Gluconacetobacter diazotrophicus PA1 5: one gene and its partner. The protein of the gene in region 1 interacts with the protein of each later gene in a pairwise test. Links are inferred from orthologs where the notes say so. Each region holds a gene or a part of one and is shown in the gene's direction. Other genes may lie near its edges.

The links.
Region 2: the proteins of lpdA (region 1) and GDI_RS09470 interact in binary tests that used the Escherichia coli proteins (3 or more experiments, as listed by UniProt). The link is inferred for Gluconacetobacter diazotrophicus PA1 5 from one-to-one orthologs.

What each region holds. Positions count from the first base shown.
Region 1 is NC_010125.1:1,420,331-1,423,516, forward strand. Bases 209-3,078 are described here. They hold lpdA (dihydrolipoyl dehydrogenase), read left to right. Parts: upstream 209-705; coding sequence 706-2,451; downstream 2,452-3,078. Other genes in these bases: odhB (2-oxoglutarate dehydrogenase complex dihydrolipoyllysine-residue succinyltransferase), read left to right, coding at 209-628; GDI_RS06735 (L,D-transpeptidase), read left to right, coding at 2,760-3,078. Outside these bases: more of odhB, read left to right, coding at 1-208; more of GDI_RS06735, read left to right, coding at 3,079-3,186. UniProt on the Escherichia coli protein: Lipoamide dehydrogenase is a component of the glycine cleavage system as well as of the alpha-ketoacid dehydrogenase complexes.
Region 2 is NC_010125.1:2,019,542-2,022,806, forward strand. Bases 269-3,217 are described here. They hold GDI_RS09470 (ATP-dependent helicase), read left to right. Parts: upstream 269-576; coding sequence 577-2,859; downstream 2,860-3,217. Other genes in these bases: GDI_RS09465 (JAB domain-containing protein), read right to left, coding at 269-529; GDI_RS09475 (50S ribosomal protein L11 methyltransferase), read left to right, coding at 2,856-3,217. Also shown: more of GDI_RS09465, read right to left, coding at 1-268; more of GDI_RS09475, read left to right, coding at 3,218-3,265. UniProt on the Escherichia coli protein: A helicase with DNA-dependent ATPase activity. Unwinds DNA duplexes with 3'-5' polarity. Translocates on single-stranded DNA with 3'-5' polarity. Initiates unwinding more efficiently from a nicked substrate than double-stranded DNA.

The sequences.
Region 1 (3,186 bases):
CGCCGCCCTGCTGACCACCTTCAACGAGGTGGACATGTCGGCGGCCAAGGCGATGCGCGCCGAATATCGCGATCTGTTCGAGAAGAAGAACGGCGGCGTGAAGCTGGGCTTCATGTCGATCTTCGCCAAGGCGGCCATCGCGGCGCTGAAGGAATTCCCGGCGATCAACGCGGAAATCGACGGCGACGACGTGATCTATCGCGAATTCATCAATCTCGGCATCGCGGTCGGCGGCCCGAACGGGCTGGTCGTGCCGGTCATCCGCGACGCGGACAAGCTGAACTTCGCGGGGATCGAAAGCGCGATCGCGGGCTTCGGCAAGCGTGCGCGTGACGGGTCGCTGAAACTGGACGAACTGTCGGGCGGCACGTTCTCGATCACCAACGGTGGCATCTACGGTTCGCTGATGTCCACGCCGATCGTCAATGCCCCGCAGTCGGGCATCCTGGGCATGCATGCCATCCAGGACCGTCCGGTCGCCGTGAACGGCCAGGTCGTGATCCGGCCGATGATGTACATCGCCCTGACCTACGATCACCGCATCGTCGACGGCAAGGAGGCTGTCAGCTTCCTGGTGCGCGTCAAGCAGAACGTGGAAGACCCGCGTCGTCTGCTGCTCGAGGTCTGATGCGCCGGGCCGGGTCGGGTTCCTAATCCCAGCCCGGCCCGCCGATCCATCCGACCCATCGAACGCAGGACAGAAACATGACCATTGAAATCAAGGTGCCGACTCTCGGTGAGAGCGTCACGACCGCCACGATCGGAAAATGGCTGAAGCAGCCGGGCGACAGCGTTGCTGCCGACGAACCGGTGGTGGAACTGGAAACCGACAAGGTCAGCGTCGAGGTCGCGGCCCCCGCCGCCGGCCGCCTGGGCGCGCATGCCGTCGCCGAGGGCGAGGAGGTCGCGGTCGGCGCCCTGCTGACCAGTGTCGAGGAAGGCGCCGCCGGTGCCGCCCCCAAGGCGGCTGCCCCAGCCGCCGCCAAGCCCGCGCCGAAGGCGGAGGCCAAGCCGGCCGCCGCTCCGGCCCCGGCCGCGACCCCTGCCGCCGCCCCGCCGGCGGAAACCGATTACGACGTCATCGTCATCGGGGCCGGCCCGGGCGGGTATGTCTGCGCCATTCGCGCGGCGCAGCTTGGTTTCAAGGTCGCCTGCGTCGAGAAGCGCGCGACCCTGGGCGGAACCTGCCTGAATGTCGGCTGCATTCCCTCGAAGGCACTGCTGCAATCGTCCGAGAACTATCATGCCGCGGCGCATGACTATGCCGGGCACGGCATCGTGCTCGACAGCGTGAAGCTGGACCTGGCCCGCATGATGGCCCGCAAGGGCGAGGTGGTCGAGGCCAACGTCAAGGGCGTCGAATTCCTGTTCAAGAAGAACAAGGTCACCTGGCTGAAGGGCACCGGGAAGCTGGAAGGCACCGGCCGCATCACGGTGGACGGCAAGCCGGTGACGGCGAAGCACATCGTGATCGCCAGCGGCAGCGACAGTGCCGGCCTGCCGGGCGTCGAAGTGGACGAGAAGGTCATCGTGACCTCGACCGGCGCGCTGGAACTGTCCGCCGTGCCGAAGAAGATGGTGGTGATCGGCGGCGGCGTCATCGGCCTGGAGCTGGGCAGCGTGTGGCACCGCCTGGGCGCCGAGGTGACGGTGGTCGAATTCCTCGACCGCCTGGTACCGGGGACCGATGGCGAAATCGCCAAGCAGTTCCAGCGCATCCTGACCAAGCAGGGCCTGCAGTTCAAGCTGGGCCACAAGGTCACCAAGGCGGACAAGACCGGCAAGGGCGTGACCCTGACGGTTGAGCCGGCGGCGGGCGGCACGGCCGAGACGCTGGAGGCGGACATCGTCCTGCTGGCGATCGGCCGCAACGCCTACAGCAAGGGCCTGGGTGTGGAAGAGGCCGGCGTCGCACTGGACAAGCGCGGCCGGATCATCACCGACGGTCATTTCGCGACCAGCGTGCCGGGCGTCTATGCGATCGGCGACGTGATCGCCGGCCCGATGCTGGCGCACAAGGCCGAGGAGGAAGGCGTCGCGATCGCGGAAATCCTGGCCGGCCAGGCGGGCCATGTGAATTACGACGCGATCCCGGGCGTGGTCTATACGTGGCCCGAGGTCGCGACCGTGGGGCGGACCGAAGAGGACCTGAAATCGTCCGGCGTGACCTACAAGGTCGGCAAGTTCCCCTTCACCGCCAACGGCCGCGCGCGTGCCATCGGCATGACGGACGGCTTCGTGAAGGTGCTGGCCGAAGCGACCACGGACCGCGTGCTGGGCGTGCATATCATCGGCCCCGGCGCCGGCGAAATGATCGCCGAGGCCACGCTGGCGATGGAATTCGGGGCTTCCTCGGAAGACATCGCCCGCACCTGCCACGCGCATCCGACCCTCAGCGAGGCGTTGAAGGAGGCCGCGCTGGACGTCGAGAAGCGCGCCATCCACATCTGACCGACCGGCCGCACGGATGGGCGGCCCCTGGGCCCGCCCATCCGTGCATCACGTCCCGTCCGGGAACGCGAAGCCGTGCCGGGCGTCATGACACAGGGTTGTTATGACGCTGCCGGGCCGGTGGCGGGGCTGAGAGGCTGTTTCAGAAGTTCTGATGCTGAGCGAGAGCGGCCCGAAGGGCCGCGCCCGGCGTGTGTTTCAGAGCACCGAAGCGGAGCGGCCTTGTGGGCCGTGAGCAGCGGAGCGCAGGAAACGCGCGTCGGATCGCCAGCAGCGGGGCTTTTGAAACAGCTTCTGAAGGGGGGCGCATGCGGGCAGTCTATTCGATGGTCGGGACGACCATCGCGGGCGGTGTCATCCTGGCCGCCGCGCTTTCGGCCTGTGCTGCCTCGCCTGTCCCCGCGCCCCCGGCCGCCGCCCCGGCGACGATCGTCGCCCCTGCCGAAGACAATCCGGCCATCGACATTCCCCCGCTGCCTGCCCTGGACGATGATGCCGCCCGGGCCGAGGCCGCGCGCCTGGCCACGCTGATGCGGCGCGACATTCCCCATTTCCAGCCGCTGTCGCCGGCCGACGAGGCGCGTTGGATCGGGCTGGCCCGCGCGCAGATGGCGCAGTCGGACGTCGTGGTCGATCGCGCGCAGTTGCTGATGGTGGTCGATCGCAGTCCCCGCGTGCAGCGTGTCTGTTTCGTCCTGGCCCTGCCGGGGACTGCGCCATGGCAGGTGCTGGGCG
Region 2 (3,265 bases), 600 kb from region 1 along the record:
GCAGGATATGGCGCTGCACCAGGTCCAGTTCCCCCGTATCCAGCGCGGCGTCCAGGGCTTCGTCGGCGATGATGTGGTTGCTGCTGTCGAGGAAGAGAATCCGCAACTGGCCGGGCGGTGCGCCGGTCAGGACCGTGTCGCAATAGGCCAGCACGGCATCCCAGTCGCGCATGGGCGTGCGCGTCAGCGGGTCGGGGCGCGACAGACGCTCGGCCACGCTGGCCGGCAGCATCAGCGGCAGCGCCACCCGGTCCGACAGGCCCGCCGCGCGCAGGGCATCGGCCGGCGCCGACAGCAGGGCGCCCAGGCTGCCGAACCGGTTCAGCAGCGCCTTGGCCATCGGCTTGGTATCGCGGCGCGGCACGCCGGAAAACAGCAGCATTTCAATAATTTCGTAATCGGCCAGCGACCCGGCGCCCGATGCCAGCACGCGCGCGCGCATCCGGGCGCGGTGCCCGGTGGGGCCGGTCTCCTTGAACGGGGCACTCTGTCGGGGGGCTTTCCCCCCATCCCCGCCCGTCCGTGTCATTCCATCCTCTCTTTCACGCCTGGCCACAGACCCGCCTGCCCGCGCGAATGCGCGCGCATAAGCTTGGTCATAATCTCCGGACGCCCTATACGGAAATCGTGACCCAGACCCCAGCCCCCTTCCCCGAGCGTCCCGCCGCTGATCGTCCCGACTACCTTCAGCGGCTCAATCCCGAACAGCGGGCGGCGATCGAGACGACCGACGGTCCGTTGCTGGTCCTGGCCGGCGCCGGCACCGGCAAGACGCGCGTCCTGACCACCCGCTTCGCCCATATTCTGCTGTCGGGCCGGGCGCGGCCATACCAGATCCTGGCGGTGACCTTCACCAACAAGGCGGCGCGCGAAATGCGCGAGCGGATCGGCGCCCTGCTGGGCGAGCCGGTCGAGGGATTGTGGCTGGGCACGTTCCATGCCCTGTGCGCGCGCATGCTGCGCCGCCACGCCGAATATGTGGGCCTGGGCAGCGGCTTCACGATCCTGGACACCGACGACCAGTTGCGCCTGCTGAAGCAGGTGATCGAACCCTTGCGCATCGACACCAAGCGCTGGCCGCCGCAGGGTATCCTGGGCGTCATCCAGCGCTGGAAGGACCGGGGCCTGACGCCCGAACGCGTGACCCCGGCCGAGGATTGCGACTTCGCCGGCGGGCAGTGCCGCCCGATCTATGCCACCTACCAGGCACGGCTGGTCCAGTTGAACGCCTGCGATTTCGGCGACCTGATGCTGCACGTGACCGAGATCCTGCGGACCCGGCCCGACGTGCTGGCCCAGTATCACCGGCTGTTCCGCTATATCCTGGTGGACGAATACCAGGACACGAACACGATCCAGTATCTGTGGCTGCGCCTGCTGGCCCAGCGCGAGGGCCAGCCCGCCAATATCTGCTGCGTGGGCGACGACGACCAGTCGATCTATTCCTGGCGCGGGGCCGAGGTCGAGAACATCCTGCGCTTCGAACGGGACTTCCCCGGAGCCGCCGTCGTGCGGCTGGAACGCAATTACCGTTCCACCGCCCAGATCCTGGGGGCGGCGTCCGGCCTGATCGCGCATAATGACGGGCGGCTGGGCAAGACCCTGCGCCCGGGACGCGAGGACGCATCGGGCGAGAAGGTGCGCGTGGCGTCGGTCTGGGATTCGGACGACGAGGCCCGCCTGGTGGGCGAGGAGGTCGAGCGGCTGCGCGCCGGGGGGCATTCCCTGGCGGAAATCGCGATCCTGGTGCGGGCCGGATTCCAGACCCGCGCGTTCGAGGAACGGCTGATCACCCTGGGCCTGCCCTATCGCGTCGTCGGCGGGCTGCGATTCTACGAGCGGTCGGAAATCCGCGACGCCATGGCCTATATGCGGGTGCTGAACCAGCCGGCGGACGACCTGGCGTTCGAGCGGATCATCAACGTGCCCCGGCGCGGCATCGGCGCGGCCGCGATGCAGAAATTCCATGTCGCCGCGCGCGAGGGCCAGATGCCTCTGGCCGCCGCCGTGATGGACCTGATCGCGCGGGGCGCGCTGAAGGGCCGCGCGCGCGAGCAGATGACCGCGCTGATGGCCTGCCTGGCGCGCGGACGCGAGGCCCTGCCGCGCGAGGGGCATGTGGTGGTGGTCGAAACGCTGCTGGAAGAAAGCGGCTATATCGACATGTGGAAGGCCGATACCTCGCCCGAGGCGCCCGGACGGCTGGACAACCTGAAGGAACTGGTGCGGGCCCTGGCGGATTTCGAAAGCCTGGGCGGCTTCCTGGAACACGTCGCGCTGGTCATGGAAAACGAGGAGAATGCCGGCGCCGAGCGCCTGAGCATCATGACCCTGCACGGCGCGAAGGGCCTGGAATTCGACACCGTCTTCCTGCCGGGATGGGAGGAAGGGGTCTTCCCGTCCCAGCGCACCCTGGACGAGGGCGGCCTGAAGGGGCTGGAGGAGGAGCGGCGCCTGGCCTATGTCGGCATTACCCGGGCGCGGCACCGGGCCGTCATCAGCCACGCCGCCAGCCGGCGCATCTACGGCAACTGGCAATCGGCGATCCCCAGCCGGTTCATCGAGGAACTGCCGGCCGAGCACGTCACCACCACGGGGGGCGCGGCGCAGGCACGGTCGCGGACGTTCGGCCATGCGCCCCTCTCTTCCACCGCCTTCCCGGTCATGGCGCGGCGGCCGCGCGTGACCGATGTGGGGGAAAAGGGCCCGACTGCCGCGATGGCGGTGGGAACGCGGGTCTTCCACCAGAAATTCGGATACGGAACCATATCGTCCGTCGAGGGCAACCGGCTGGAAGTCGCGTTCGAGAAAGCCGGCCCGAAACGGGTCCTGGATACATTTGTCGAGAAGATCCCATGACATCTCTGACCCGTCGGCATGCGACGGAACTGGAAACCATTGCCGTCACCGTCCCGGCCGAGGCCGTGATGGCGTACGAGGACGCGCTGTCGGTCGTCTGCACCACCATCGGCATTTTCGAACTGGATGACAGCCAGATCCTGTGGCGGGTCGAAGGCGTACGCGATGTCGGCTACGGCGACAGCGAACTGACGGGTGCGCTGGCACTGGCCGCGACCGTGACCGGCCACGCGGCGGAACTGGAACGCGTGCGGACCGAGGCCGAGGGCTGGCTGGCCCGGACCTATGATTCGTTTCCCGAACAGACGGTCGGGCGGCGCTTCGTCGTGCGCGGCACGCATCTGGACGCCCCTGCCGCGTCACGCCGCATCGCCATCACGCTGGATGCCGGGATGGCGTTCGGATC